DNA from 3 places in the Rossellomorea sp. GAMAL-10_SWC genome. Region 2 is predicted to be linked to each of the others. Evidence: riboswitches for the same ligand, from Rfam matches in the RefSeq annotation. Region 2 holds a riboswitch; each other region holds the start of a gene.
What was found. Region 2 has a riboswitch for S-adenosylmethionine ahead of V5E38_RS08275 (bifunctional homocysteine S-methyltransferase/methylenetetrahydrofolate reductase). Riboswitches for the same ligand answer to the same signal wherever they lie in the genome.

Region 1 (11,190 bases), 1.8 Mb from region 2:
CGGAGCTTCGAAGTTTTACATCTCCTGCGGTTACAGTTGTTGCGTGTATTTTAATTAATACCTCATCATCTTTTATTTTTGGTTTTTCAACTTCTGTTGTTTGAAGAACTTCTGGTGGACCATATTTTGTACATATAATCGCTTTCATTGGTTCCTCCATTACAAACTTTAATTGAGTCATTTAAACCTATGAAAAATGATTTTTAAGTATACCTCTATGTAGAATAAAACAGTGTGAATCTAACTAAACAAAAAAGACTGAATATAGCATATGCCATATTCAGCCTTAATCATTTATTATAGACCTGCTTCAGTTTTTAAAACTTCTGCTTTATCAGTACGCTCCCAAGGAAGATCGATATCTGTACGGCCAAAGTGACCATAAGCAGCAGTTTGTTTGTAAATTGGACGACGTAGGTCAAGCATTTTAATAATTCCAGCTGGACGTAGGTCGAAGTTGTTGCGAATTACTTCAACTAATTTTTCTTCTGAAACTTTACCTGTACCAAAAGTATCAATAGCGATTGAAACTGGTTTAGCTACACCAATTGCATATGCTAATTGAACTTCAGCTTTATCAGCTAAGCCAGCAGCCACGATGTTTTTCGCAACGTAACGTGCAGCGTAAGCAGCGGAACGGTCAACTTTAGTTGCATCTTTACCAGAGAATGCGCCACCACCGTGACGAGCATATCCACCGTAAGTATCAACAATAATTTTACGACCTGTTAAACCAGCATCCCCTTGAGGTCCACCGATTACGAAACGACCTGTTGGGTTGATAAAGAATTTTGTGTTTTCATCAATTAACTCAGCTGGTACAACTGGTTTAATTACAAGTTCTTTAATATCATTTTCAATTTGAGCTTGAGTAGCTTCTGGACCATGTTGTGTTGATACAACAATTGCATCAATACGAACTGGTTTGTTGTTTTCATCATACTCAACTGTTACTTGAGTTTTACCGTCTGGACGTAAGTAAGAAACTGTTTCATTTTTTCTAACTTCAGTTAAACGGCGAGCAATTTTGTGAGATAATGAAATTGGAAGTGGCATTAATTCAGGTGTTTCATTTACAGCAAAACCGAACATTAAACCTTGGTCTCCTGCACCGATTGCTTCAATTTCTTCATCTGTCATGCTACCTTCACGAGCTTCTAAAGCTTGGTCTACACCTAGAGCGATATCTGCTGATTGCTCATCGATAGAAGTTAAAACTGCACATGTATCTGCATCAAATCCGTATTTTGCACGGTCATAACCGATTTCACGGATTGTTTCGCGAACGATTTTTGGGATATCTACATAAGTAGAAGTTGTAATTTCACCTGCAACAAGTACTAAACCTGTTGTAACTGAAGTTTCCGCTGCTACACGAGCATTCGGATCATTTGCTAAAATTGCATCAAGAATTGAATCTGAGATTTGGTCACAGATTTTATCTGGATGTCCTTCTGTAACTGATTCTGAAGTAAATAAACGACGTTGTGACATTGAGTCCCCTCCTAAATTGAATGTGACGGATCTCTTTTTTCTCAACATAAGAATAAAAAGTTTGTTCCTATTCCTATGTTTCCCATTTAAGATAAAGATAACTCAGTGTAAATTACGAAATTGCCACTGTATTTAAGTTTTGAGCAAAAAAAAAGCCTTCCTCTTATCAAATATTACATGAGGAAAGGGTTCTTGGTTATTTACCTTTCGCTCTTATCGTCCAAGACATAAAAAAAGTCTTGCATCAGGTTCAGCACCTTTCACTAAAAGTGAGGTTGCTGGGCTTCGTAGGGCCTGTATCCCTCCACCTACTCGGGATAAGAGAGTATCCGTATGAAAAGTATCATATTAAAATTTCACTTTCTTGTCAACAATTTTCATCATAACTTAAACATAATTCTACAATAACTTTATCTCTACATTCATTTCTATTTAATGGGAAATTACTAATTATTATACTTACATTTAATAAACTACTTCATTAAATAAGTAAATTTTACTCAAATTTATTTTTTAATCAAATTCATAACACATTTTGCCAACTAATAGTATACACTATTAAAATAAATGTGTTATACTATTTATCGAGATACCTACATGGCAGACAAATTATATTTAAAGGATGGTATTAGTATATGAAGACAGTTGATGTAAACTTTGAATTAAACGAATTACTTACTAGTAATCAAGTGTATAACCAACTAAGCGTTTCTGAGTTAGTTGAAAAAGTCCTAACAAGACAAGAAGGAATTTTAACGTCAACAGGAGCAGTTAGCGTTTCAACAGGCAAATATACTGGACGTTCACCTAAAGATAAATTTATTGTTCAAGAGGCATCTGTTGAAAATTTAATCGATTGGGGTTCAGTAAATCAACCAATCTCTGCTGACGTATTCGAAAAATTATATAGCAAAGTACTTAACTACTTAAAAGATCGTAACGAATTATTCTTATTTAAAGGATTTGCTGGTGCTGACACGGAGTATCGTTTACCTATCCAAGTAATTAACGAATTTGCATGGCACAACTTATTTGCTCATCAATTATTTATTCGCCCAACTGAGCAAGAGCTGCAAACTCATGAAGCAGAATTTACAATTGTTTCTGCTCCAACATTTAAAGCAGACCCAGTAGTTGATGGAACAAATTCAGAAGCATTTGTTATTGTATCATTTGAAAAGAAAATTATCTTAATTGGTGGAACGGAATATGCTGGAGAAATGAAAAAATCTATTTTCTCAATCATGAATTTCCTATTACCACAAAATAATGTTTTACCAATGCACTGTTCTGCTAACGTAGGTAGCGAAGGCGATGTAGCATTATTCTTTGGACTTTCAGGAACTGGTAAAACTACATTATCTGCAGATGCAGACCGTAAGTTAATCGGTGATGATGAGCACGGCTGGTCAGATAATGGTGTATTCAATATTGAAGGCGGTTGCTACGCTAAATGTATCAATTTAACATTTGAAAAAGAGCCACAAATTTTCTCTGCAATTAAATTTGGTACAGTGTTAGAAAATGTTGTTGTTAAATCTGATAGCCGTTTAGCTGACTATGATGATACAACTTTAACAGAAAATACTCGTGCTGCATACCCAATGCAAGCAATTCAAAATATCATTGAGCCAAGTGTTGCTGGTCATCCGCATGCAATTATCTTTTTAACAGCTGATGCATTTGGAGTATTACCTCCAATCAGTAAACTAACAAAAGAGCAAGCTATGTACCACTTCTTAAGTGGATTTACTAGTAAATTAGCAGGTACTGAGCGTGGCGTTACTTCTCCACAAGTAACATTCTCAACATGTTTCGGATCACCATTCTTACCGCTTCCAGCTGTAGAATATGCAAAAATGCTTGGTGAAAAAATTGAAAAACATAATGTAAATGTATTCTTAGTAAACACTGGTTGGACTGGTGGAGAATATGGCGTTGGTAAACGTATGAATCTTTCTTACACAAGAGCAATGGTTCACGCTGCACTTGAAGGTGATTTAAACAACATTGAAACTACACAAGATGAGTTTTTCGGTTTAGCAATTCCAACTCATGTACCTGGTGTACCTGATAGCGTATTAGTTCCTTCAACTACTTGGGAAGACAAATCAGCTTATGATCAAAAAGCTCTTGAATTAGTAACTAAATTCAAAGAAAACTTCAAAAAATTTGAAGGCTTTGATGCTAAATTAGCTGAACTTGGTGGACCTTTAAAATAATCTAATAAAGTAAAATGTAAGGGCTGTCCAATAAGTCGGGATTTATGACTTTTTGGCAGCCTTTTTTTATTTAACAACTAGATTACTCATTAAAAGGAAATTTTTTACATTTAAAGAATAAGATTAATATAATATTGAATTTGACTGAATATCATTAATACTCACCAGTTATTTTATCGGATTTAATGGAGGATTTTAATGAGATCAATAAAGTTATTAACTCTGATTTTTTCATTTACAGCAATTTTATTAACTACCTATTTTTTACTTAATACTGGTACCTCGTCTCAAAAATTAGATAAGCATGATTCACAAACATCTAAAGAAAGTGAGCCGAATATTGAATCTTTATCCAAAAGATATTTTGAAATAAAAAATTCTGACAATCAATTACTTTATGGAGTTGAATATTATTTGGTCGTATCAGTACCGGAACGTTTTAAAAACGATATAAAAAATGGTCGAATAGAAATAGAACTACCTAAAAAAGTCCAATCAATATTTGGTGTCAATATTGAAGAAATAAATCATAATGAAGTATACGAAATCATAAATAGAAGAGCCGTTTTTGATCTCAATAGTTCTATTGCTACTTCAAATATGACAATAGATCAAAAAAATTATATTAAAAATAATAATGATTTCTACACTATAAAAATATATTCTAATAAAAATAAATTAATAAAAAGCGATGTTATAAAGGTACAAAATTTTCATAAGAATTGAAAAAATTACATTAAAAAAATGAGCCGAAGATTGGCTCATTTTTTATTTTTTATCAAATATAATTAGAATCTTATTTTTCAGCAGGTCTATTTCCCATAGAAATAGAAATACGATTCCAACTGTTAATTTGATTGATTATGAATACAAGATTTACATATTCTTCTTCGCTAAAGTGTTTACTTACACGATTATATAGTTCTTCAGAAACACCTTTATTCGAAATTTGTGTAATATGCTCTGTTAACTCTAAAGCTGCTTTTTCTGCATCTGTGTAAAAATCGCAATCTCTCCATGCACTAATACAGTATAAACGTTGTTCCGTTTCTCCTATTTCCCTCGCTTCAGAAGTATGCATGTCAAGGCAAAATGCACAACCATTTATTTGTGAAGCGCGAATTTTGATAAGTTCACGAAGTTTATGGTCTATATCAGTTGCTTTAATAAACTTTTCCATTTCCATCATTATTTTAAGTGCTGCTGGTGCTAATTTTGAATAATTAATTTGTTTTTCCATTTTAATTCCCCCTAAAAAAGTTAATTCTAAAAATAATTGAATTAATTGTAGTTTTTGGAAATATATAAATTGGCGACAAAGTTAATCGCCGATTTATACCATCTATATTAAATTGTTTATTTCATTATGTCAAACTTCTTTTAACTTTGAGTTACTCCTAAAAGTAAATGTTTGACAAAGAAATAAAACATTTCTAAGATTAATTAAAAATAATCTCATTTATGAAGAAGGTGTTTTGATGCAGTATAGCGTTGGAGTTGAGTATGCACTTCATTGCCTTGTTTATTTAATTGACACTCCTGAAGATTCTCCGATTGGAATAAAGGACCTATCCTTCTTTCAAGGTGTTTCAGATACATATCTTTCAAAGATTTTTAGTAAGCTTTCTAAAGCTGGTATTGTCAGTTCAGTTCCAGGAGTTAAAGGTGGTTTTAAACTAGCTAAATCTCCAGAAGAAATTTCTTTTTGGGATGTAATTGAAGCAATTGAAGGTTCTAAGCCTATATTTCAATGTAAAAATATTAAAGATAACGGCTATCTTATTAGAGAAAAAGGTTGTACTGCAAGTGCCACCTGCACGATCAATTTAGTCATGCTCTCTGCCGAAGAAAAAATGCATGAGTATTTACGCAGTAAAACACTGTCATGGTTAAACAAAGAATTAGAAAGTGTTTTGCCTAACGAAATACGTGAAGATACTCGAAAATATTTTTCAAAGAGTAGATAAAAACCTCTCTAATTTCCTAAAAAAGGAAGTAAGAGAGGTTTTTCTTTGTTCAACCACATCAGATAACTCATATGTAACCGAGCGATTTTAGCACATTTTACTCCGCATTCACCCATTTTCTCCTATTGCATAGGCTAATTGTATATTTTCGATTAGGAGGGATTAAATGAAAATCAAATGGCTCGTTATTTTGTTTTTATTAGTTGCTTCTATTTTAGGTGCATGTTCGAAAGATAAACCTAAAGATGGTACCACAAAGGTTAGAGTTGCAGAAGTGACACATTCATTATTTTATGCACCTCAATATGTGGCCATTAGTGAAGGAATCTTCAAAAAGCATGGATTGGATGTTGAAATAACAACTACTGCTGGTGGAGATAAAACGATGACTGCTGTATTGTCAAACGGTGCAGATATAGGATTAGTTGGGCCAGAAACAACTATATATGTATACGCTCAAGGGGCAAATGACCCAGTAAAAAGCTTTGCCCAATTGACTCAAACTGATGGAACATTTCTAGTAGCTAGAAATCAAACTGTACCATTTAATTGGGATCAACTAAGAGGCAAAACATTTTTAGGTCAAAGAAAAGGTGGAATGCCACAAATGGTTGGCGAATACGTCCTAAGTAAACATGGGATCGATCCACATAAAGATTTGAACCTTATTCAGAATATTGACTTTGCAAATATCGCGAATGCATATGCTTCAGGTACTGGAGAGTATGTCCAATTATTTGAACCTACAGCAAGTATTATGGAAAAAGAAGGAAGAGGTAAAATCGTTGCTTCATTTGGCTTGGAGTCTGGAAAAGTTCCTTACACTGCTTTTATAGCAAAAGAAAGTTATTTGAAGAGGAATGCGAAAACAGCTCAAAAGTTTACAGATGCAATTTATGAAGCTGAACAATGGGTTGATACCCATTCTGCAGAAGAGATTGCAAAAAGTGTTGCACCATTCTTTAAAGATACGCCTTTAGACATTTCAGTAAAAGTTATTGATCGTTATAAGTCTCAAAATTCTTATTCAACAAATCCAATATTAGAAGAAGATGAGTGGAATAATCTTCAAAAGATTATGAAGAACTCTGGTGTATTACCAAAAGAAGTTCCACACTCAGTTTTAGTTGATACAAAATTTGCCGAAAAATCTACGGAGAAGTAGTTGGTTAACAAAATGAGTTATCTAACAGTTAATGATATTTCTCATGTATTTTCATCGAAGGAAAAGGCAATTAAAATATTGGATGGCTTAACGTTTGAAGTTGAAAAAGGTGAATTTGTATCTGTATTAGGCCCAAGTGGCTGTGGAAAAAGCACACTTTTATCGATTATTTCCTCATTGCTTACACCATATAATGGTTCAGTGAAGTTTAAAGGGAAGCCTTATGATATAAAATCGGGAGAAATTGGTTACATGCTTCAGCATGACTATTTATTCCCTTGGAAAACAATTAAAGAAAATATTTTTCTAGGTCTTCAGATTCTAGATAAGGATACCGAAGAAAATAAAAATCGAACGCTAGAATTGTTAAATGAAGTTGGATTAAAGGATTATGAAAATGCGTACCCAAGAGAATTATCAGGTGGGATGAGACAACGCGTTGCCTTAGTGAGAACTCTTTCAACAAGCCCTTCGATTGTATTATTAGATGAACCATTTTCCGCTCTAGACTATCAAAATAAAGTAAAACTTGAAGAATTAGTTTTCAACTTATTTAAGAAGTTAAATACTACTGCTATCTTAGTAACACATGACATTGAAGAAGCGGTAGCTATGTGTGATCGGGTTATTACGCTAACAAATGCGCCTACAAAAATATCAAAAATTTTCAATTTACCAGAAGAATTACGTGTTCGCTCTCCTTTTGAAACACGACACCAATCACTCTTTTCTTCTTATGTTTCTGCGATTTGGAAGGAGTTGGAGAAACGTGGATAAAGTAAATGACGAACTAAAATCCTATCACACTAGTATCGTCAAAAAAAATCGCCGTAAAAAGCTACTCATATTTTTCTTCCAACTATTAATTATTATTATCTTTTTTATAGCTTGGGAGCTTTTAAGTCATCGAAAACTAATTGACCCATTATTGTTTAGTTCACCTTCTAAGATTTACGATTTACTCATCGCAAAATTGGGAGATGGCTCCATTTACCATGATGCTATGACTACAATCACTGAAACACTCGTTGGATTTATTTTAGGCACAATTATCGGGATCATTCTAGCAATCATTCTTTGGTGGTATCCATTTGCCTCAAAAGTACTTGATCCATTTTTAGTAGTCTTTAATGCCATGCCAAAAGTCGCGCTTGGTCCAATCATCATTGTAATTTTTGGCCCCTCATATTCGTCCATAATTGCCATGGGGATCATAATAAGTTTTGTCATAACAGCGCTGGTTATTTATCAAGGCTTCTTACAGGTAGATGAAAATTATGTAAAAGTCATTAAAAGTTTTGGAGCTACAAAAACTCAAATCTTTAAAAATGTTATCTTTCCTGCTAGTATACCTACCGTCATTTCAACATTAAAAGTAAATGTCGGATTAGCTTGGGTAGGAGTGATTGTCGGAGAGTTCTTAGTTTCAAAAAACGGACTTGGCTATTTAATCGTTTATGGCTTCCAAGTATTTAATTTCACTCTTGTTCTAATGAGTGTATTAATCATAAGTGTATGTGCTGCTTTGATGTATATTATTGTTGAATATATTGAGCGAAAAACAATAAAGAAATAATTTGGTTTAATATGACTTAAAGCTCACTTACTATAGTGAGCTTTCTCTTTGTTGAAAAACAACTTTTCAATTAATTATCAAATTTTCATAAAAGGAGTAGAGTAATGTTGATTTCCATTACAGGATGCTCGCTTTCCATGGGGCGAAATTCTTTCGCCTCCTCGGCAAGCCTGTGGGGTCTCAGCCTTCCCGCTTATCCCATAGGAGTCGAGCATCCCTCGGTTCCAATCAACTTATTCATCGAAAAAAGTCTACTTTAAAAATCTAATCAAATAGCCTTTACTTAGCGTAATCTAACAGTTGTTTATTAATCAGTCTGTGGTCAATGAAAATAAAACATTAATTAAACTAATCTGTTTTTCTAAATATCAGCTCAAATATTTATAACCTCTGAAAAATGGAAACATGAAATTGCTCAAACATATTAACATTTAAAACCATCAATAGAACATCCAAAATATGATAGTTTCATTATTAAATAAAAGTTCATTTAATGTCCGTTTTCCATATTGACTATTTTATATTTCAACACTCTGAAAGCTCACTTAATATGTGTGCTTTTTTTCATGCCGTTTTATCTTCCTCATTAACCTTTTATGAGGAACCTTTTCCCCTTTTTCAGCTGTTTTACTTCCTCATGAACCCTTTATGAGGAACCTTTTCCCCTTTTTCAGCTGTCTTACTTCCTCATGAACCCTTTATGAGGAACCTTTTCCCCTTTTTCAGCTGTCTTACTTCCTCATGAACCCTTTATGAGGAACCTTTTCCCCTAATTGAGCTGTCTTACTTCCTCATGAACCCTTTATGAGGAACCTTTTTTCCTTTTTGAGCTGTTTTACTTCCTCATGAACCCCTTATGAGGAACCTAATTTCTTTTTTGCGCTATCTTACATCCTCATGAAACTATAAAAAAAGCTCACCTTATAAAAGTGAGCTTTTTTTAGTATTCAAGTAACTTAAACTTTGTGAAAATACTTCGTCACGCATGATAAAACTAAATCGGCGATCTTTTTTTATGTTTGGTGGAAATTCGTCTAACAATACTGGGCCGTTTGTTTCAAAATAGTGCTTTTGTGTTAAAAGTTCTCCTATTTCGGCAAAATAAATATTTTTTATAATAATTTTATCCTTACCTGTAACTCGGTATTGCCCTAAATAATTAATTTTAGATACATTTCCACCTGTTTCTTCTAAAACTTCACGTTTTGCTGCTTCTTCAGGTGACTCGCCTTCCTCGACTTTTCCACCTGGGAATTCGTATCCTCTTCTTTGATGGTCTGTGAGTAACCATTGGTCTTTGTATTTACAAATAACCCAAACATGTTTTGGATTGAGTGAAAATGGATGTTTCTCAAACGATAATTCAACTGTATTATGGTAAAAATCTTTAAATATGTACATTTTAACCTTCCTACATTCATACTTGTTTTTCCATTGTACTATTTCTATTAAAATGTTTCATCATTATTGAAATAATATTCCTGAAACTTTATGAAAATATTTGATTGCCTTGCATATTGGACAGTATACTATATCATAGTAGTATAACTATTTAGGAGGATATAGTATGACTGGAGTATTTATTGTTAGTGGAATAATTATCGTTGTTGTATTCGGTGCTTTCGTTCTTACTGTAAATAAAGGCTATGGTGTACAACATAAAGTCGATAAGCTAGAAGACGTAAAAATGAAAAATAACCATGATGAGAAATAATTCTAGCAGACGAAAGGTTTGTATATGAATAAAATTTTAATTGGAATCATTAGATTTTATCAAAAATGGATTTCACCTGCAACGCCACCATCATGTAGATTCTATCCAACTTGCTCTAGTTATGGACTAGAGGCAATACAAACTCATGGTGCCCTTAAAGGAACTTATTTAACGACTAAAAGAATACTTAAGTGTCACCCACTACATCCAGGTGGATATGATCCAGTACCTGATAAAATAAATAAGGAAACAAAAAAAGATACGGTCAAAGAAACTTGAAATGAATAACAAGTTTAATTTGATCGTATTTTTTTAATTAGTGATTTTTATTGAGAAGTATATTGATAAATCTTTTTAGAAATGCTTCGGATTCTCTCTTCATCCACTTCTACCCCTAAACCAGGGCCAACTGGTACTTTAACTTTTCCATTTATTAAAGCTACTTCTGGAAAAATAAGATCATGCTCCCAATGCCTAGATGAAGCCGAAATATCTCCTGGTATTGTAAATCCGGGAAGAGATGCTAATGCAACGTTTTGAATTCTAGAAATCCCGGTTTCAATCATGCCTCCAACCCAAATTGGAATATTCTTTTCAACACAATAATCATGAATTTCAATTGATTTAGTTAATCCTCCGACTCTCCCAGGCTTTACGGTAATGATTTTGCATGCGTTTAATTCATACGCAATTTGAACATCCTCTATGGAACATATACTTTCATCTAAGCAGACTGGAGTAGAAATTTCCTTTTGAAGAATAGCGTGCTCGATGAATTGGCGTTCGCCGAAGGGCTGTTCGATCATTAACAGATTAAATTCATCTAATTTTTTTAGTTTCGGAATGTCTTCAATCGAATAATCTGAATTGGCATCAATCATTAGAGGGATTGTTGGATAGTTATTTCGTATAGTTGAGACAATTTCGTAATCATTTTCTTTTGAAACTTTAACTTTAAATCGTTCATAGCCTTCTTTTATATATGCACTAATTTGTTTCAACATTTTTATTGGCTCGTCTATACTAATTACTACCCCAACTGGTATCTCTGC
Region 2 (11,190 bases):
CAACAGATGAAAATAATGCAACATTTATAAATGAAAATATAATTGAAGAAGTAAATAAATTGAAGGAAAAACCAGGCAAAGACATCTGGTTGTATGGAGGATCAAGCCTTATTACATCATTTATAAATTTAGGGCTAGTTGATGAATTTAGATTATCAATTCATCCCGTTATATTGGGTGAAGGAAAACCTTTGTTTGTTGACATAAAAGAGAGAAAGAATTTAATCATGATGAATACAAAAACGTTTTCTTCTGGGGTTGTGCAGGTAACTTATCATTTGAATGAGGAATGAGTTTGGTATAACTGGCTTCTATAAAAAACAAAATGAACCTCCCAAAACTGATGGTAAGCAATTTAAAAGAGTGTGATTCAGTGTTCCTCAAATAAAAGAAGAGTTTAGTCCATTTTATATAATGTTGAGTACAAGTGAGCTGAATGAACCGCTCTTACTATAAAGCGAGAATGAATTGAATAGTGCAGAATTAAATCAAATAGCTTACTGGAACCTTAAAACAATAATTGAAGTCATATTTAATGATTGGGACTAGTTCTAAAATACATAATATTACAATGAATGTATTTTACTTTGTTATTAATTATTTATATTAATAGAGTAACAAACAGAGGATGATCTAAGGATCTTCCTCTTTTTTACTAAAAAGAATAATAGCTAAAAGAATCTAAATAAATTTTTACAGTATATTAGCAAAACAAACTTAAGGTTTACTTTTATATTATTTTAAGAATAAATTAAGGACACTTTGCAAATTAGCATATATAATTAGAAAAGCCGAATCAATAGGCGTATGTGAAAATTAATAACAATATGGTTCAGTTGGAAAGTGAGATAAATTAATTATGAAATATGATTTAGTTTTTGATTTAGACGATACATTAATTCAAACCCAAGCCGCATTTCGGCATAATGTAGATTTATGTGCGAATCTAGTATATCAAGCGCTAGATGAAAAAGTAGTAATAAATGACATTAAAGAAGTTTTTAATAAAATTGATTTGGAACTAATAAAAGATATGGGTTTCAGTAAAGCTCGATATCCTTATGCGTGGGAATCTACTTTAGATTTATTGGCAACACGATTTAATATAGAGATCTCAAGTATTGTTAATGATCAATTACAATCATTAGCAAAAACGATATTTAAAGTAAATATTCCACTGCAAAGTGACACATTTATAATAGAAGAATTATCAAATCATAAAGATGTAGCAAGTATGACTATATTGACTTTAGGTGAAAAAGACGTTCAAACTAAGCGAGTAATGGAGACTGGCTTAGTACAACATTTTGACAACGTATTTATTACAAGTAAAAAAGATATAAATACCTATCTCGAGTTAAATGAAAAATTAAGTAATCCAGTAATGATAGGGAACTCTCTTAGAAGTGATATTGTACCTGCTTTAGATACGGGTATGAAAGCAATTCATATTATAAGAGATTCATGGTCATATGATGAAATTGAACATAATCATAGAATAGATAGTATTAAGTCATTAGTCGAGATTAAATTACTTTTATTTGGTAATTTGGTAAAACTTTGAGGATTGTTTTTAGTCCATGTTATTTATCGATAGTTCAATTAACATCTCTTTCGAATATTTAATCATGTCGTTGAACTTATTCTTGCATTAGTTCAACAACAAATGGAGGATGATCTTTAATGGATCATCCTCTATTTTACTTATGGTTGATAATTGAACTAGCAGTTGGATAATATGATATCCTAATAATAAATAAACATCTTTGGGGAATTCAAATATGAATAACTTTAGTGTCAACATAGATTACGATGATGATCCGGATTTATTATCAGAAAAAGAAAGAAAAGTGCAGATACCTACATATTGAACTTTTAAAAAATTATTTGCGGAGGATAAATATGAATTTTGAACAAATGGAGCATATTGTCACTGTCGAAATTGAAAAGTCGATTACAAAAGCAGCAGAAAAACTATTTATATCTACTCCAGGTTTGAGTCAGTCTATTACCCAACTTGAAAACGAGCTTGGAATAAAAATTTTTAATCGATCCAAAAAAAGTATTACGCCAACTTTTGAAGGTGAAATAGTGATTTCAACAGCAAATTCAGTTCTAAAAACTATAAATGAAATGAATAAAAAACTGAGCATATATAAAAACAGTTATCAAAGGCATTTAAAAGTAAAAATTGCACCTGCTTTTTTTTATATACTTCAAGATTCTTTGGTAAAGCTTAATCTAGAAAATAAAGATTTAACCTTTGAATTAGTCGAACAAAATCCTACAAAGATTATTGAGAATTTTAATCAGGAAGATTATGATTTTGCGCTTATCTCTGCATCTGTTGATGAATTGAAAAAAGCTAATAATATTTCTTATAAGCACATTTACAAAGGACATATATGTATAGCAGTTGGGAAAAACTCACCCTTTTATACATCAGACTTTGTAACTCCAAGTGATCTAAAAAATACTAAATTAGTAACTTATGAAACATCTGACTATAACCAGATTTTAAAATTTACGAAAATAAATCCAGAGCAAGTGATAATAAGTTCAAATAGGACTAGCATGCTTTTTAAGCTAGTAAAAGAAAGTGATGCAATTATATATCTTCACGACTTTACACTAAAGAATTCTCCAATGGTATTAAATGGGGATTTGAAAATAATCCCACTGAAGGATAAACAGATGCAATTGTTTGAACTTGATTTTTGGCTAATCTATTTAGAAACAAGAGGTTTATCGAATTTGTATAATGAGTTTCTTGAAGATTTTATAGAACATTTTAAAAAACTATAATTAATAAAAGATAGTAATCGCTGGGTGCACTCATAAGGAAGGTTATACATTACTGAATTATAAAAATAAAAATATGAAACAGTACATAGATACAACTATATATATTCCATCTAAAAAAGATTTTTATGAGGCTTTGTTAATAAGTGTAAATAATAGAATCTTTGGTGATAAATAGATTCTATTAAAAAATTATGATGACGACAATAATAATTGCACTGTTTTCTGCTACAATTGCATTTTTTTTCAAAATCGATTAAGTAAAAAGTAAGTTAAAACTAATTAATGCTTTATAAGTTGAAGTAGTTTATCCTTCATCTGGGACTAATTAGTTTTACATCCTCTTACATTGGCAAAACTAATGATAAAAGGAGGATGCAAAAGTGACGCAAGATCGATTTGAAGAAGCATATGAAATGTATAGAAATCAAAGTGATGACGAACAAATGATGGTAGAGGAATCAGTAAATCAGGACAAGGAACATATTGTTGCTGTTCGTAAAAATGAAGATGGTGATTTAATTGGTTTTAGAACAAGTTTGAATCGTGAACTAAATTATCTTCAAGCTTTACAGGAAGCAAAAAATGGAAATTTAGCACATGTAGATGTAATCCATAAGTATGGTCGTGATATCCTCAGAAGTGAACCGGATGGTATAGCAGAGAATAATTTGAGTAATTTACCGGAGTTTTAAGTCAAAAATGAAGTGAACCCACTAGGAATTTTCCTCGTGGGTTTTTTATTAGATCTACTCATTTTTCGTCAAGTTAAAATGAACTAGAGTGAACATAATTGCAAATAGATTTCAAGATCAACATTCTCAATCATGATGAGGCATCTTCTATTTAAATCTTAGCATAGCTTGTCCACGCTTTAAAAATATGAGTCTGTAAGTGGGTAAGTCATTTATTCTGTTCTATTCAGTCTATTTAATCTTGGCAATTGGAATTGTTCGCCGTTTGCTTCTTCAGTCCCAGCGCTTTCGTTGTGTTCGGAATCTGTTCTGATTTTGCTTCTTTTGATTTTGCTGTCTCTGATTTTAATTCCTTGCTGTCCGCCTAATTCATCGTTATTTCTTCCAGCAATACCGCTTCGACCATTTCCATCTGCAAATTGCGAACGTTCATTTGCTGTTTGGCTATTGTCTCTAGCATTTTGTCCGCCTTGATTTGCGTTCATTCCAACATTTCGATTAATTTGTCCTCCGCCTTCAGCTCTTTGTTCGACTTGGATGCGATTCTCTTTAATTTCAATGTTGAAAAAATTAAAATTGATTGGACCATCTTGATTAGCTGCCGCAAGCACCTCTTGAATTTCTTCTTTTAAAGCTTTGAAATCTTCAAATTCTACTGCCATACTAAAAACCCTCCTTACTATCAATACACTCACTATATTCAGTTTTAATAGTTTCTGATTAGACATTTAATAGATTTTCAATTTAAATACTTTAGAATAAAAGTTTGAAATTCCCACTAAAATTTGTTGTTTTTCCAATTAACAGGTACTAATTACACAGAATAATTCATTATTTCACATTTAAATCATAGATTAGTAATGGAGTGTGATCTAGTTGAATCCTTTTTTAATAAAAATAGTAAAATCATTTTGCGGTGTTATTGTTATCGACCTGTTATTACTCATTTATTGCTTGTTACTAGGTAGCTATTTTCATATTTTACATTCATTTACTTGGTTTGGGTTTAAAATAATTGTTTTACCTTTTAGCCTTTTAGCTTTTATAATTTCAATTGTTTATTTTAGTAAAAAAATAGAAATCGAGGAATCAGAAGAAATTGATGAACTTGAAGAAATTGAAATTGAGCATTCAACAAGAATGGAAAAATACCATCAGGATGAAAAAAATTGAACTGAGGTGGTAAAATGGACCTCGAAAATATTGTTTTACGAAATATTGAAGAGCGGATCAAACGTCTTAGAGCAAAACAAGATGAAAATGGTTCTTGGGAATATTGTTTTGAAGGTTCATTAATAACGGATAGTTTTATGATTTTATTAATGAATGATCTTGAATACAAAAATCAAAAGGTCATTGATGGGATTATTGATCGGATTATCAATCTTCAACATCCGAATGGAGCATGGAAATTATACGAGGATGAAAAAGATGGAAACTTAAATGCTACAGTACAAGCTTACATAGCTTTATTACTCTCAAAAAAGTATACAAAAGAACATTCAAGTATGAAGAAAGCTGAAAAATTTATTCGTGAAAACGGTGGTATTAAAAAAACGCATTTTATGTTAAAAATGATTCTAGCCACTCATGGTTTAATTGAGTATCCTAAATTATTTTACTTTCCAATGAGTTATTTTTTGCTACCAGATAAAATGCCGTTAAGTTTATTTGATTTAAGTAATTATGCTAGAGTTCATTTAGTTCCAATGATTCTTTGTATAAATAAGCGATTTAAAGTGAAATTGGATGATGATCTAACTATCGATCATCTTTTGGAAACTAGTGAGGTAGAATGGTTTTACGAGGAGCGAGGGAGTTTTTATCAATTTTTACTTGAGGAAGGTAAGAAGCTAGCTTCGTATCCTCTCTATTTTCACCAGAAAGGATATGAAAAGGCTGAGAGATTTATTCTGGATCGTATTGAAACTAATGGAACTTTTTACAGCTATGCTACTTCTACGTTTTATATGATTTATGCTTTAATGGCTTTAGGCTATGAATCTACTTCATCTGTCATTCAAAATGCGCTACAAGGACTTCTTTCATATGCAGCCGATACTGAAGCAGGTCTTCATATTGAAAATTCGCCATCAAAAGTTTGGGATACTGCATTATTGTCATATGCAATTCAAGAAGCTGGTTACCACGTAAGTGATCCGATTGTTTCGAAATCCACAAACTACCTAATTAAGAAACAGCAAAATATGTATGGTGACTGGAAGGTTCATGCTAAAAATTTAAGTCCTGGTGGTTGGGGCTTCTCTGATGTTAATTCTTTTATCCCAGATAATGATGATACTGGTGCAGTTTTAAGGGCGTTAACTAGAAGTTCTTTGGATCAGTCCACAATTCATGAAAGTTGGTTAAGGGGAGTTCATTTTTTACTTGGACTTCAAAATGATGATGGTGGTTGGGGAGCTTTCGAAAAAAATGTTACAAATAAATGGTTAACATTTTTACCAATTGAAAATGCAAAAGATGCAATCATCGATCCTTCAACTGCAGATTTAACTGGACGTATTTTAGAATTTATTGGAAACTATACGACGATTTCAAACGATGATCCGATTGTGAAAAAGTCGGTTAATTGGCTTTTAAAAAATCAAAAATCAAATGGTAGTTGGTATGGTAGATGGGGGATTTGTTATATTTATGGGACTTGGGCAGCGATTACTGGGCTCAGAGCCGTTGGAATACCTAAAAATCATGAGGCAATTAAAAAAGCTGAGGAATGGTTAGTTAGTATTCAAAATGAAGACGGAGGTTGGGGAGAATCGGGTCTTTCACCTGTTAAAAATAAATATGTTGCTTTAAAATTTAGCACTCCTAGTCAAACAGCGTGGGCAGTCGATACTTTACTTTCAATTCGTAATAAAGAAGATGAAATAATTAGAAAAGGGATTAAATTTTTAACTACTCAAAGTGAATTATCAAATAAAGCATTAACTTATCCAACTGGATTAGGATTACCTGGTCAGTTTTATATTCACTATCATAGCTATAATGAAATTTATCCGCTATTAGCACTAGCACACTATAAAAATAGTTAAATAATACTATTATGTAAACAAAATAAATTTATTTTTGGAAATCTTTCCATAAATGTCTTTTCTTTATCATATAAATATAGTAAACTGTTTTATATTGAACATAACTAAATAATCCTTATCGAGAGTGGTGGAGGGACTGGCCCTTTGAAACCCGGCAACTTTAGCGAAAGCTAAAAAGTGCTAAATCCAGCATGTTTAAAACATGAGAGATAAGGCGTAATCTGTACTTAAACGTCATTCTCTCATTTTTTTGAGAGAATGACGTTTTTTATTTTATCTAAACGGGAAGTGATTGAATGGGCTTATTGGAAAAGTTAAAAGATGGAATTGTTTTAGGTGACGGTGCAATGGGAACACTTTTGTATTCTGGTGGACTTCACAGCTGTTTTGAAGAACTTAATATTACTGAGCGTGATCGAATCATTCATATACATGAACAATATATAGATGCTGGCGCAGAAGTGATTCAAACAAATTCGTACGGTGCTAATGCTGGAAAACTGAGACAATATGGTTTGGAAAAGCTGGTTAAGCAAATTAATCAAATGGCTGTTAGAAATGCTAGAGCGGCATCAAAAGGAAGAGCTTTAGTAATCGGTGGTATAGGTGGAATGAAATATGTAGGTTCAACTTTTACGACACCTTTAGAACGTGAAATGATGCTGCTTGAGCAAGCTTCAGCGTTACTAGAAGAAGGCGTAGATGGGATCATGCTTGAAACATTTTATGATGAAAATGAATTATATGATGCTTTAAATCTATTAAGAGGAAGAACAGATTTACCAATTATTGCACAAGTAACACTACAAGAAATTGGCGTCATGCAAAGTGGCCAATATATCGAAAAAATACTTCCTAATTTAATCGATTTGGGTGCAGATGTAGTCGGAATCAATTGTCATCTAGGACCACTACATATGTTGGAGTCATTAAATACTGTTTCATTACCAACGAATGGTTACTTATCGGCATTTCCTAATTCAGGATTACCTCTATACAATGAGGGAAAATACGTATACAAATCGAATCCAGAATATTTTGAAGATATGGCAAAACCATTTATTGAACAAGGTGTAAGACTAATCGGTGGATGTTGTGGTACAACACCAGCGCATATCGCTGCTTTACGAAGTAAGATTGATACTTTACAGCCTGTTACAAAAAAAGAAGTGAAAAACAGAACAATTAAAATTACAATCCCTAAGCAAGAAGAACAAAAGAATGAAACTATTGCAGAAAAGGCAAAAAAGAGAACGACGATCATTGCAGAACTAGATCCACCAAAAACATTACAAACTAGAAAGTTTTTTGAGGGAGCGAAAGCATTACATAGCGCAGGGGTTGACGCAATTACGCTAGCAGATAATCCACTAGCTTCACCTAGAATTTCGAATGTGGCAATGGCATCACTACTTCAAAGATTGGATGTACCAGTCTTGACGCATTTAACTTGTAGAGATCGTAATATGATTGGACTTCAATCTCATTTAATGGGGCTATCCACTTTAGGATTAAATGAAGTTCTTGCTATTACAGGCGATCCAGCAAGGGTAGGAGATTTTCCAGGTGCAACTTCAGTATATGATGTAGCATCACTTGAACTAATTCGAATGATTAAAGAAATGAATGAAGGTAGACTTTATTCCGGTAAAAGCTTAGGAAATGGAACGAGATTTTCTGTCGCTGCAGCTTTTAACCCGAATGTTCGAAAATTTGATGCGGCAATTAAAAGACTTGAAAAAAAGGTCGAGGCGGGAGCGGATTATTTTTTAACGCAGCCTATTTATGATTTTGAAACGATTGATAAGTTATATGAGGCAACTCGTCATATTAAACAGCCAATTTTTATCGGAATTATGCCATTAGTTAGTAAGAAGAATGCTGATTTTATCCATTACGAAGTTCCAGGAATTACTTTATCTGAAGAGGTAAGAAACAGAATTTCATCAGTGGAACCAGAGAGAGCAGTTGATGAAGGGAAAAAAATTGCAAAAGAGCTTATTGATTATGTTAAGGATAAATTTAACGGCATTTATTTTATCACTCCATTTTTGAAGTATGAAATAACAGAGGACTTAATTCAATTTACTAAAAGCAGCAATAAAGAGGAGATTCAACTATGAAAACTTTAGATGTAGCATTAAAAGAAAAAATATTACTTCTTGATGGAGCAATGGGAACGATGATCCAGCAAAGAAATTTAACAGCAGAAGACTTTGGGGGTGAAGAATACGAAGGTTGTAATGAATATTTAGTTGTTACAAGACCGGATGTTATTCAAGAAATTCACGAGGAATATATATTTGCTGGGTCTGACATTATCGAAACGAACACATTTGGAGCAACGAATATTGTTTTATCCGATTATAATTTACAGCATTTAGATATTGAATTAAATGAAATTGCAACAAGGATTGCAAAGCAAGCAGTTGTGGCATCGGGTAAAGATGTATACGTAGCAGGAGCGATGGGTCCAACAACAAAAGCAATCAGTGTTACAGGTGGTGTGACTTTTGAAGAATTAATTACTGCATATAATCGACAAGCAACTGGCTTAATTAATGGTGGAGTAGATGTTTTATTAGTTGAAACTTGTCAAGATATGAGAAATGTTAAAGCTGCTTGTATTGGGATTAGTAATGCATTTAACGAATTAAATAAAAAATTACCAGTTATGATTTCCGGAACGATTGAACCAATGGGAACCACATTAGCAGGTCAAACAATTGATGCTTTTTATTTAGCCATTGAACATATTTCTCCTATTTCAGTTGGCTTAAACTGTGCAACAGGACCTGAGTTTATGAGAGATCATGTTCGTTCATTGTCAGATCTATCTGAGACATTTGTTTCATGTTATCCAAATGCTGGTTTACCAGATGAAGATGGACATTATCATGAGTCACCAGAATCTTTAGCGCACAAAGTACGCGATTTTGCTGAACAAGGATGGATCAATATTATAGGTGGTTGTTGTGGAACAACTCCGGAACATATTAGAGCAATGAAAGAAGCTGTAAGTGGAATATCTCCTCGTCAACCTAAAAAAAGAGAGGATCATGCGGTTAGTGGGTTAGAATCACTTCGCTATGATGATAGTATGAGACCACTTTTTGTCGGTGAAAGAACAAACGTTATTGGATCGCGTAAATTTAAAAATTTAATCGCTGACGGAAAATTTGAAGAAGCTTCAGAAATTGCGAGAGCTCAAGTGAAAAAAGGTGCTCATGTCATCGACGTATGTATGGCAGATCCTGATCGTGATGAAGTTGAAGATATGGAAAATTTCGTAAAGCAATTAGTTAATAAAGTAAAAGTACCAATCATGATTGATTCAACTGATGAAAAAGTAATTGAATTAGCACTGACATATATTCAAGGTAAAGCGATTATTAATTCGATTAATCTTGAAGATGGGGAGGAGCGATTTGAGAAAATTTTACCTTTCATTCATAAATATGGTGCTGCCGTTGTAGTGGGTACGATTGATGAAGATGGGATGGCAGTATCGGCAGAAAGAAAATTAGAAATTGCAAAAAGAAGTTATCAACTATTAACTGAAAAATATAAAATTCGTGCGACAGACATCATTTTTGATCCGCTTGTTTTCCCTGTTGGAACAGGTGATACACAATATATCGGTTCTGCAAAAGCAACAATTGATGGCATTAAATTAATAAAAGATCAATTTCCGCAGTGTTTAACGATTTTAGGTTTAAGTAATATTTCATTCGGTTTACCAAACGCTGGTCGTGAAGTGTTAAATGCCGTTTTCTTATATCATTCTACAAAGGCTGGACTTGATTACGCGATTGTAAATACTGAGAAACTAGAACGATTTGCTTCAATTCCTGCAGAAGAACGTGAGCTTGCTGAGAATTTATTATTCCATACGTCTCAAGAAACATTAGATAAATTTGTTGAGCATTTTAGAAATTCAGTAAAGAAAGAAGAAAAACCGAAAGAACAGCTTCCAATTGAAGAAAGATTAGCTGCGTGTGTAATTGAAGGTTCAAAACAAGGATTAATAGAAGATCTACAAGCTTGTCTCGACCGTGGTGACACACCGTTAAATATTATTAATGGTCCACTAATGAGTGGGATGGATGAAGTTGGAAGACTTTTCAATAATAATGAGCTAATCGTAGCTGAAGTATTACAAAGTGCAGAAGTAATGAAGGCATCTGTAAACTTTTTGGAGCAATTTATGGAGAAAACTGAAAGCTCTAGAAAAGGAAAAGTCATTTTAGCAACTGTTAAAGGTGATGTTCATGATATCGGAAAGAATTTAGTCGATATTATTTTGACGAATAATGGCTTTGATGTTGTCAATTTAGGTATTAATATTCGACCAGATGATTTAATTACAAAGATTCGTGAGAACAAACCCGACATAATTGGTTTATCAGGCTTATTAGTAAAATCTGCTCAACAAATGGTTATTACAGCTGGTGACTTAAAAAGTGCAGGAATTGACACACCAATATTAGTTGGTGGCGCTGCATTAACTAGAAAATTTACTGAAAATCGAATTCAGCCAATTTACGATGGATTAGTTGTTTATTCAAATGACGCGATGACTGGTTTAGACTTAGCAAATAAAATTGTTAATCCAAATGAATTAAAAGCATTAGAAGAAA
Region 3 (11,190 bases), 1.0 Mb from region 2:
GTTTTAAGGTGATTTTAACAAGCCGTGATCCTAAAAAGGGAGAAAAAATAGCTCAGAAATTTAATGATTTCAATCTAGACGTTTCCTTTATAGAGATGAATGTATACAATCAAGAAAGTATCAAAAACGCCGCAACTATTGTTAATAAGGAGTATGGAAGATTAGATGTATTGATTAATAATGCCGGTGTGATTTTTCATGAAGATAAAGACTTATTAAAAATGGAACCTACAATTCTCGAGAAAACGATGACAACCAACTTTTTCGGGGCATACCATGTGATTCGTACCTTTATTCCTATTATGGAAAAACAAGGTTATGGAAGAATTATTAATGTTTCTTCAGAATATGGAGCGATGAGTGAAATGGCATATCCAGAAGTAGGAGCTTATAAGCTATCGAAACTTGCTCTAAATGGTTTGACAAGATTGCTAGCTGCAGAAATCAAAGGAGACATCAAAATAAATGCCGTCGATCCGGGATGGGTAAGTACTGATATGGGTGGACCATCTGCCCCAAGAACTCCTGAGCAAGCTGCCAAGTCTATTATTTGGTTAGCGACAATTGGAAATGATGGACCTAATGGAGAATTTTTTAGAGATGGAGAAAGAATTGATTGGTAATTACCTTTCTTAGCAAATGAAAAATATTGAAAAAATGTGTAGGTGCTGATATGAGTGTGGACCATCTGTATCAAGCAAGTCCTAGGCAAGCTGTGCACTCATCCCTTGACTAGAAAATATGACTTCATTCATAATATAACAACCAAATTGCAATAAGATTGCACCAATAAACTAAAAAAGTCCACCTAATATTATAGGTGGACAATTTTTTTAATGTTGTTGTTGCTTTGTTTCAAAGTGAAGTGGCGGTGGGACTAACCAACCTTTTGTTTTCATGATTTGTAGTAGTGCCGCACCATCTTTCGCTTTTTTTGCACCAAAACTAGCAAACATCGTACCAATGTCTTCACGAATTGATTGGCTCATTAATGATGCATCAGCAGTAACTCCAGCTGCTATTCCAGCAGCAACCATGTAAGCGATTTGAGCATCTTGAAATCTAGCTCCAGCTGGAATTTGTTCCAAATCTGCTTCTGGTCGTTCTGATGGAGTAGGAGGGACTGCAATATCATTATGTAGAAGTACTTCTTCAATTTCTTTAATTGCAGGTTTCATAGAACTTTCAATTACTTGTTTTAAAAATGCTTTTAGCTCTTCATCACCTGTATGGTTAATATAAACTTGGTAAGTATCTACACCTGCTTTAGTAACCGATAGGTGACTCCATAGACCATAGACTTCTCCATAATGTAAAGGTTCATTTTGTGGATTTCCACTTAATACTCCCATTATAAATTTACTTCCCTTCTCAAATAAATTCATACTAAACTCCTTATAAAGAGGTAGGTACAAAAATTATTATTGAACCTTTTGAGTATTTTATACTATTTATTTAAATGAGCTAATAGGCGTTTACTTAGGAAGCTATACATTGTGTTACTTATTAAAACAGCTAAATGGATAGGTTTTAGATTCACTTTTTTTCTTAGATATATATACAAAATATTTGTTTGAATTCTACATCTTCTTGAAATCGAATAGTGTTTATAAGATAATCTTTTTTCAAGATGAGGTGGTATCCTTTGGTTCGAGAAGCCCTTTCAATGGAGGAAATGCTTGAGATCATTCAAAATGGATTAGCTAAAACAAATTCACCAAAGAGAGTTACCATAATTGGTGGAGGTATATCTGGTTTAGTTAGTGCATCACTTTTGAAAGAAGCCGGGCATCAAGTTACGATTATCGAGGCTAATCGCAGAATTGGGGGAAGAATTTATACAAAGAGAGAACCATTTCTTAATAACCAGTATACTGAACTTCGAGCAATGCGTATCCCTTCATTCCACCATTTAACATTTGCATAGATAAAAAAATTTAATTTAAAAGTAAATCAATTTATTAATAGTACGCCCAAATGATTTAATTTACGTCAATAATATATTAACAAATGTAAAAAATTACGAGATGAATCCGGACATATTAAATTATCCAGTCGCTCCAAATGAAAAAGGAAAAAATGCTATAGAATTACTCACATATGCCATTGATATGAATAACAATACACGTATTGATAAAGCATTAGCTAATCTTTCAACCATTTTTGGTGATGTGGTTTATAAAGAATTTTTAGTAGGTTATTCGCAGAGCTGGACACAATTTTCATTATCCGGTGGTGCATTTGTTATGTATAAACCGAATCAACAAAAAGAGCTCGGTCCCTATATTAGTTCTCCAGAAGGAAGAATTCATTTTGGGGGTTCACATGCATCATCTACTCCTGGGTGGATGCAAGGGGCAATTGAAGCAGGAGTTCGGACTGCAAATGGTATTAATAATTTATAAGTAATGTAACTAACCCAACGATTTGTTGGGTTTTTTCGTTTAATTGGGGTTCATGAGTAAGGAAAAAACCAGAATTCGAAATGTAATAATAATTCATAAATGGTTCATGAGTAAGTAAAAAAGCAAGAATTCGAAATATAGTAACTCATAGAGGGTTCATGAGTAGTAAAGAAGCAGAAATCCGAAATGTAGTAACTCATCAAGGGTTTATGAGTAAGTAAAGAAGCAGAAATCATAAATGTAGTGATTTTATCACCGTACCTTATTCAAACTACTAAGATGAGCGATCACATAAATAAATGGTTCATGAGTAAGGAAAACAGCAAGAATCTGAAAATTAGTAACTCAGTTCATGAGTAAGGAAAACAGCGAGAATCCGAAATCAACTAATTCATTCTGATAAAGGCTTCATTTGTCAAAATGCAACTTTATATCTAATTAAAATGTTAATAGAAAAGGGAAAAACAGGAATTTGAAAAGAATGGATAGACATTAAGTTGACATACTAAAAAAATATGAAAAGAAATAAAAGGAGGGAAGCATAAGATGAGAAGTCAACTTGCAGTAATAAATGCGCTTAAACAAGAATTTGAGGCATCAAAAGATTTAGTTGTCCATTCTTTTGAATATTACGAACAGCAAATCTGTTTAATTTATCTTCAAGATTTATGTGACGCAGATAAAATTAAAACTGATATCATCCAACCACTTATGCTTTGTGATAAAGAAAGTAAATTTCTGTTACACTTACTCTCCCTATCTAATTGTGAGTCGATTCAAAACAAAAGGTATTTAGGTGAATATATTATTTCTGGTAACGTATTAATTTTCATCTCGAATGGGATTTATTCTTTTAATGCAATTCGTACTATGAATACTCAATCAGAAGAAGCTTCAGTAGAAACATCAGTTCAAGGGCCACAAAAAGCTTTTTCACATGACCTCAGTACAAATATAGCGATAATTCGTAAAAGATATCCTTCCAATAAATTAAGCATTGAGTATCAAACAGTTGGAACAATCACAAAAACAAATATAGCAATACTTTATGATTCTAATTATGCAGATAAAAAGGTAATTGATGAATTAAAAAGTCGTCTTAAGAGGGTAAAGGTGGATGTAATACAAGCAGTTGGTCAATTAGAAAGTAAACTTTCTGATAAAAAGATTCATTTATTTCCTACAATGATGATAACAGAAAGACCTGATCGAACTGTTTTAAATCTTGCCCAAGGAAAGGTTGCTATTGTTATGGATGGAACGCCATTTACTTTGAGTACCCCTACTGTATTTTTTGATTTTATATCTTCAATGGATGACTTATATCATTCATTCTGGATAAAAAAACTTTTGCAATCAATAAGATATATTGCCCTTTTTATAACATTGGTGTTACCTGCTTTTTATATTGCAATTACTTCGTATAACCCGGAAATATTAAGGTCACAACTTACTTTGACGATTGCAGGTAGTAGGGCAGGAGTTCCTTATCCATCAATTTTTGAAGTGCTATTTATGATGTTAGCTGTTGAAATGTTAGTGGAAGCTAGTATTAGACTACCAAGAGTAATTGGTCCAACAGCTACGACTGTCGGTGGACTTATCCTTGGACAAGCCGCACAGCAAGCACAACTTGTAAGTTCCATCATGATTATTATTACAGCATTTGTTGCCATTTCTAATTTTACGATCCCAATCAGTTCAATGAGTTTCTCAATTCGATGTATTAGATACCCACTGATTATATTAGCAACTCTATTTGGAATGGTTGGATTAGTCGGAGGTATGCTTCTACTTATCTGTTATTTAGCTAATAAGCGAAGCTTTGGGACTCCTTTTTTAGCGATTGAATGGGGATCTTCCGATAAAGTTGAAACGATAAGTGAGAACCCAAAGGAGGGGCAAAGCTAGTTGACTCGTCACTTTTACAATACTGTACTGTTAACAATGATGTTGAACATTATTATCAATGTACCAATGGTTTTAATTGGCGAACGATTTAATGGGTCTCTTATATCTATGGTGTTAAGTATTTTAATTGGCGGAATTTTTATTTATTTGTTTACGATCGGAATAAGTAAATTTCCTAATAAAGGATTGCCTGAAATTTTTACCAATCGGCTACCCTCATTTATTAAAAACACTTACTTAGCATTTTTAGGCATTATGTGGTTGGCTGCAGGAGCATTTGTTTTAATTTCATTTACTTATATAACTGTACTGTACTTAACTCCTGAGTTAAATATGAAATACGTTTTAGCTTTTTTTCTAGTTATTGTTATATTTGGAGCAAATACTCATACAAAATCAATACTAAACGTTATTGAAATAATGGTTCTTGTTGCTACTCCAATTGTTTTTTTTATCGTTTATAAAGCTATGTCAAGCAAATATTTTTATTTCGTCCATATTAAAAGAATTCTCCACTACTTTTGGCAAATGCCTAGTTATAGCTCTATTACTGCTGCTACTTATTTTTTCACAGGGTATATAAATTTAGCAATCCTCAATCGTTATCTTGATACTAAAAAGGTTGTAAAATTTCTTTGGGTTTTGCCTTTAATCGGATTAGTGGTAATTAGTTTTACATTTTTCGTCCCAATTGCTTTTTTAGGTGTAAAAGGAGTCAATGAAGTAGTGTTTCCTTGGATCTTTATAACTGATTCTCTAAGAATGGAATATGGGTTTATCGAAAGAGTGCTATATTTGATGCTTTATATATTCCTTTTATTGTCATTTCTATTTGGCATATTAACATGGCATGTTGGTTTAAAACTATTTGAAGGAATGTTTTTTAATTATAATTTGAAACCTGCTAAAAAAAGGAAATATTATGGGTTTATGATCTTACTATTTTTTGGAGTCGTTACGATGATACTGCAGATGATTATGAACGAAAGAGAATTATTTGATCTGATTAAAATATGGCAAAATATCCGTTTTCCAGCTGAAGTTATATTAGTATTTTTGATTTTTTTCTTATCTCGGAGGCAAAGAGCATGAAACGTATTTTAACGTTGTTGTTAATTATGGAATTAAGTTTTATGTCTGGTTGCCAATTACTTGATGTTGATAAACGTTTTTTTGTCGTAGGGATAGGAATCGACCAAACAGATGAAAATGGGGTCTACCTTGTGTCAGTGAAATTAGCAATCCCTTCAGCACAGGTTGGAGCAGGTAAGTCAGATTTTCAAATTATCTCTCAAAAATCAACTTCAGTTTCTGAGGCAATTAGAATAATCCAATCTTTAGTAGATAAAAAATTAGATTTTGCTCATTGTAGGGTAATCCTTATCGATAAAGAGCTACTAGTTGAAAACCAAATAGATTTGATGAAGTGGTTTATTAAACGGCCAGATATTCAAGGCGTTGCTTATGTAGCTGTAGGAGAACCTTCTGCAAAAGAAACTTTATCATGGAAGGTCAAATCAGAGAGATTAGCGGGTAACGCTGTTGTGTTAGCTTTTAATGAAGAATCAAATAGGTCACCATACGTTATGGCAGAGATACTTAATGATTATTATATGCGATTGAAGGAAAACGGTATAGATCCATATTTACCTATTATTGAACCGTTCGATAGTTCCTTTAAAATTAATACTTCCGCCGTTTTTAAAGGAACAAAATTTAAAGCAGTATTAAATCGCGATGAAACAAGATTACTTAATGAGCTATTAAATCCAAAAAAAACAACATTAATTAATGTTGGAAAAGGAAAAAATCAATTTTATGTAAGTGCTGGAAATACGAAATCTGACATGAAAATCGTTGTCCCTAAAAGTAAAAAGCCATATGTAGACGTTCATATAAAGGTAAAAGGATTTATTGAAGAATCTAAAAAATCATTACATCAAAATAGAGAATTGAAAGAGTATGAGAAAAAAGCATCAATCATTTTGAGCTCAAGAACAAAAAAATTTCTAGTACGTCTACAGGAATTAAATGTTGATCCACTTGGACTTGGCTTAAACTATCAAGCAAAATACGGAGTGACAAAAAAAGAAATATATAAGTGGGAAGAAATTTATCCGAAACTTGAATTTCGAGTAAAATCAGAAGTGAAACTAAAGGGAACTGGTACTATGTATTAAATTCGATTTAATGTCAATTAAATAATTATAAAACTTTATTTTTTCTAATAAATACAACGATCAAAGCGCTATCTTAATAAAATGTTTGAATTCCCTTATTGACAATGTGTTTACTAGGATTTATGATTCAGTTAAAGAAATTACATAATTCAAACTTATCGAGAGTGACCGAGGGATCAGGCCCTATGACGTCCGGCAACCTCCTTATTTAGGAACGGTGCCACTTCCTGCAGAATGAAATCATTCTGATAGATAAGTCGAAAACAATTGTTTCCGATGCCTCTTTCTGAATGAAAGAGGCTTTTTTCTTTTTTTATTTATTTCGCGGAAGGTTAAACAAAAACTGAATTCCACTATATATAAATCCAACTTAACCAATGCGAAAACTAGACAATTTTGAGGATGAAGGAGAGAATAGAAATGAAATATGGTTTTTGGTTACCGATTTTTGGAGGATGGTTACGTAATGTGGATGACGAAAGCATGCCATCAACATTTGAATATGCTAAAGCGGTCATTCAATCAGCTGAAAGATGGGGATATTCGACTACTTTAATTGCTGAATTATATTTAAACGATATTAAAGGTCCAGAGCATGATTCACTTGAAGCTTGGTCAACAGCAGCAGCACTTGCTGCAGTAACGGAAAAAATCGAAATTATGACTGCGATTCGTCCAGGTTTTCATAATCCTGCAGTAACAGCAAAAATGGCTGCTAATATCGATCAAATCAGTAACGGTCGTTTTACGCTAAACGTCGTTTCTGCATGGTGGGCAGAAGAGGCTCGTCAATATGGCGGTATTTTTACAGAACATGATGAGCGTTATGCTCGTACAGAGGAGTTTATTGATGTCCTAAAAGGCTTATGGACAGAAGAAACGTTCAATTATTCAGGGAAATTTTACGACTTAAAGGATACGAAACTTGCTCCAAAACCTGTCCAAAGACCAAACCCGATTCTTTATGCAGGTGGTGAAAGTGAAAAAGGTAAGCAAACAATCGTTGAAAAATGTGACGCATATGTGATGCACGGTGGAACAATTGAAGAAATTAATCAGAAAGTAACAGATATGAAAGTACGCCGTGAACAAACTGGTAATGCACCTTTAAGTTCTTTCGGTATGGCTGCTTATGTTATTTGTAGAGATACAGAAGAAGAGGCTTTGGCTGAGCTAGAAAAAATTACAACAGTGAAAGATTCAAGCGGATATGCTGGTTTTAAAGACTTCACGACAAAATCACAATTAGAGCAACAAATACAATTACAAGATTACTCAGTTTCTAATCGTGGTCTTAGACCAAAACTAGTAGGAACACCAGAGCAAATTGCAGACCGAATTTTACAATTTGAAGAAGCTGGCTTAGACTTATTATTATTACAATTTTCACCTCAACTAGAGGAAATGGAACGCTTTTCAAAGCAAGTTATGCCATTAGTAGAACAAAAACGTAGTTTAATAAAAAGCTAGAAAGGGGATTTAAAGATGAGCAAAGTATACGTAATTCATGAAAATAGTGAGTGGACTGTGCATTTAACAAAAAGATTAGAGGAGCTTGGAGTTCCTTATGAGGAATGGCATCTAGACGAAGGTACGGTAGATTTATCAACTGAACCACCAGAAGGGATCTTTTATAGCAGAATGAGTGCTTCTTCTCATACACGTGATCATCGTTTCGCAGCGGAATTTACTGGGCAAGTATTAGCTTGGCTTGAAGCACATGGTCGTACGGTGTTAAATGGCACGAATGCCTTGAAGCTAGAAGTTAGTAAGGTTTTACAATATTTAGAGTTAAACAAATATGGTGTTAAAACGCCAAAAACGATTGCAGCTGTTGGTAAAGAAAACATTCTTAAAGCAGCTAATAGCTTTGAAGGACAGTCATTTATTACGAAGCATAATCGCGCTGGTAAAGGGCTAGGCGTCCAGTTATTCCATAGTGTTGATGCTTTAAAAGCTTATGTCGATGGACCGACTTTTGAAGAACCGGTCGATGGTATTACACTGATTCAAGAATACATCAAATCACCTGAAAGCTACATCACTCGTTGCGAGTTTGTTGGCGGAAACTTTGTTTATGCTGTTAAAGTAGATACTTCGGAAGGGTTTGAACTATGCCCAGCGGATGCATGCCAAATTGGTGATTTATTCTGCCCAGTAGGTGAAGAAGTCGAAGAGAAACCTAAGTTCGAAATTGTTGAAGGTTTTGACGACGAAATTTTAGAGAAATATAAAGAAGTTCTAGTTAAAAATAGTATTCAAGTTGCCGGAATCGAATTTATCCGAAATGCTGAAGGTGAAATTTATACTTACGATATCAATACAAACACAAACTATAATTCTGATGCCGAAGCAAAATCTGGAAAGTACGGAATGCTTGAAGTAGCTTTATTCTTAAAGAAGACTTTGGAAGAAAAATATAGTACAACAACAGCGTCTTAATTTGCAATTATTGCTTTGAAATTGAAAAGGTTCAAACCGAAGTATAACAAGGGTTTGGGCCTTTTTGTGTTCGTTTTTTTTTGTTTTTCTATTTTTTTTCAAATCTTTTACTTGAAATTAAGAGTAATAGGCAATCATTTAAGAGGAATATGCTAACGATTAAAAATATAATATTGATAATATTAGATTGTAAGTTAATCTCTAATTTTGAAACAAAATCTGTTACCCGAAACTTATTTTTTTAGATTAGAAAAGGGGGATACGAATGAAAAAGACTTTGTATCTAATGAGACATGGACAAACACTATTTAATAGTAGAAGGAAAATTCAAGGCTCGTGTGATTCTCCACTTACAGAATTAGGAATTAAACAGGCAGAGGCTGCTGCAAAGTACTTTAAAGAACAAAATATTATTTTCGATCATGCCTATTGTTCTACATCAGAAAGAGCGAGCGATACGCTGGAGATTGTGACGGAATTGCCATATACAAGATTAAAAGGCTTAAAAGAATGGAATTTCGGAACGTTCGAAGGTGAGAGTGAAGATTTAAATCCACCGTTACCGTATGGCGACTTTTTTGTTAAGTTTGGTGGAGAAGATCAAAAAGAATTGCAACAAAGAATGGCTACTACATGTCAAAAAATAATGGAAGAAGATAATGAAGTGGTATTAGCTGTTTCTCATGGAGCAGCATTGCGAAATTTTATGAGGCATTGGGAACATAAAAGCTCTATTACGCAGCAAGATCGAATTGGAAATTGTTGCATCCTAAAATTTGAGTATGAGAACAGGGAATTTAAATTAGTAGAGATTATCAATCATAATTTTAGTGATGTAGTCCAAGTATAGTTATTTTAGATTAATAGATTACATATTTCTGAAAGTGAGAATATAAAAATGGAATACACAAAACTTGGAAATACAGGATTAGAAATATCTAGACTTTGCCTTGGTTGTATGGGATTTGGAGACGCTAAACGTTGGATCCATCCATGGGTAATCGATGAGGAGAGTAGCCGTACAATCATTAAAAAGGCACTAGACTTAGGTATCAACTTTTTTGATACGGCGAATGTCTATTCAGATGGTACTAGTGAAGAATTTGTTGGAAGAGCTTTAAAAGATTATGCCAATCGGGATGAAATAGTACTTGCTACGAAGGTATATTTCCCTATGCACAAAGGTCCTAACGGTTCAGGACTTTCCAGAAAGCATATTATGAGTGAAATTGATAAAAGTCTTAAACGCCTCGGAACAGATTATGTGGATTTATATCAAATCCATCGTTGGGATTATAACACACCAATCGAAGAAACAATGGAGGCACTTCATGATTTAGTGAAGGCTGGTAAGGTAAGATATATCGGTGCTTCCGCTATGTATGCATGGCAGTTTCTGAAGTCTCTACATGTTGCAGAGAAAAATGGATGGACCAAATTTGTCTCGATGCAAAACCATCTGAACCTCATATACCGTGAAGAGGAAAGGGAGATGCTGCCACTTTGTAAGGAAGAAAAAATCGGCGTCATTCCATATAGTCCACTTGCATCAGGAAGATTGACACGTGATTGGTCAAATACGACGCTAAGATCTGAAACTGATGAAATTCAAAAATCTAAATACGGTGCAACTGAAAATACGGATCGACTTGTTGTGGAGCGTGTTGCAGAGATTGCTGAAAAACATGGAGTAACAAAATCAAACATAGCTCTTGCCTGGTTACTGCAGAAAGAGCCAGTATCAGCGCCAATTATTGGGGCTACTAAAATTTCACATCTAGAAGATTCAGTTGGTGCATTGTCGGTTAATTTAACGGCTGAAGAAGTTGCGTATTTGGAAGAGCCTTATGTTCCACATCCGGTAGTTGGTGCTTTAGGCTCTAATTAATGTTAATTTTAGTAAAATGAGTTAATCCCCTATTTTCCTTATGTGTGAAGAGGGGATTTTTTAGGTAATTTCACTATCAATATCTCTAGATTATAACGTATGAGTTAGTATATATATCGTTCATATTGCTTTTCTAAGACTTACTTGTAGAATAATTCATAAATCAACTGTACAAGCTGTAATTTTTGCCGTTTCCAACTCAATATTTTTATTGGAAAATCTTTTGTAAGAGCACTTCACTCAAAACTTTTGAAGTAGGACATCAACACTTGTTTTTTCATATCACAGTGATATATGTTGCAATATGCCGAAAAATCCTTCATATTTGTTAAAAAGGAGGTCCGTTATGCGAAGTGATATACAA

Region 1: another riboswitch for S-adenosylmethionine. It lies ahead of metK (methionine adenosyltransferase); the one in region 2 lies ahead of V5E38_RS08275 (bifunctional homocysteine S-methyltransferase/methylenetetrahydrofolate reductase).
Region 3: another riboswitch for S-adenosylmethionine. It lies ahead of V5E38_RS03330 (LLM class oxidoreductase); the one in region 2 lies ahead of V5E38_RS08275 (bifunctional homocysteine S-methyltransferase/methylenetetrahydrofolate reductase).

Annotation. Positions count from the first base shown of each region.
Region 1 is NZ_CP144911.1:3,487,430-3,498,619, forward strand. It holds gene V5E38_RS17245 (NAD(P)-dependent alcohol dehydrogenase) at 1-148, opposite strand, end outside; gene metK (methionine adenosyltransferase) at 298-1,494, opposite strand; SAM riboswitch class I at 1,705-1,818, opposite strand; gene pckA (phosphoenolpyruvate carboxykinase (ATP)) at 2,130-3,716, shown strand; gene V5E38_RS17260 (hypothetical protein) at 3,915-4,442, shown strand; gene V5E38_RS17265 (carboxymuconolactone decarboxylase family protein) at 4,513-4,956, opposite strand; gene V5E38_RS17270 (RrF2 family transcriptional regulator) at 5,195-5,683, shown strand; gene V5E38_RS17275 (ABC transporter substrate-binding protein) at 5,856-6,848, shown strand; gene V5E38_RS17280 (ABC transporter ATP-binding protein) at 6,861-7,625, shown strand; gene V5E38_RS17285 (ABC transporter permease) at 7,618-8,424, shown strand; gene ytkD (RNA deprotection pyrophosphohydrolase) at 9,346-9,825, opposite strand; gene ytzI (YtzI protein) at 9,992-10,138, shown strand; gene yidD (membrane protein insertion efficiency factor YidD) at 10,163-10,417, shown strand; gene menC (o-succinylbenzoate synthase) at 10,465-11,190, opposite strand, start outside.
Region 2 is NZ_CP144911.1:1,686,777-1,697,966, forward strand. It holds gene V5E38_RS08240 (dihydrofolate reductase family protein) at 1-293, shown strand, start outside; gene V5E38_RS08245 (HAD family hydrolase) at 860-1,564, shown strand; gene V5E38_RS08250 (LysR family transcriptional regulator) at 1,903-2,805, shown strand; gene V5E38_RS08255 (DUF3892 domain-containing protein) at 3,249-3,497, shown strand; gene V5E38_RS08260 (hypothetical protein) at 3,710-4,159, opposite strand; gene V5E38_RS08265 (hypothetical protein) at 4,374-4,670, shown strand; gene V5E38_RS08270 (terpene cyclase/mutase family protein) at 4,685-6,550, shown strand; SAM riboswitch class I at 6,663-6,766, shown strand; gene V5E38_RS08275 (bifunctional homocysteine S-methyltransferase/methylenetetrahydrofolate reductase) at 6,847-8,673, shown strand; gene metH (methionine synthase) at 8,670-11,190, shown strand, end outside.
Region 3 is NZ_CP144911.1:676,029-687,218, forward strand. It holds gene V5E38_RS03295 (SDR family oxidoreductase) at 1-623, shown strand, start outside; gene V5E38_RS03300 (YvdQ family spore coat protein) at 834-1,385, opposite strand; gene V5E38_RS03305 (FAD-dependent oxidoreductase) at 1,646-1,927, shown strand; gene V5E38_RS03310 (FAD-dependent oxidoreductase) at 2,028-2,405, shown strand; gene V5E38_RS03315 (spore germination protein) at 2,952-4,316, shown strand; gene V5E38_RS03320 (SLC5/6 family protein) at 4,317-5,408, shown strand; gene V5E38_RS03325 (Ger(x)C family spore germination protein) at 5,405-6,496, shown strand; SAM riboswitch class I at 6,649-6,755, shown strand; gene V5E38_RS03330 (LLM class oxidoreductase) at 6,917-7,966, shown strand; gene V5E38_RS03335 (ATP-grasp domain-containing protein) at 7,982-8,938, shown strand; gene V5E38_RS03340 (histidine phosphatase family protein) at 9,204-9,788, shown strand; gene V5E38_RS03345 (aldo/keto reductase) at 9,837-10,826, shown strand; gene V5E38_RS03350 (hypothetical protein) at 11,173-11,190, shown strand, end outside.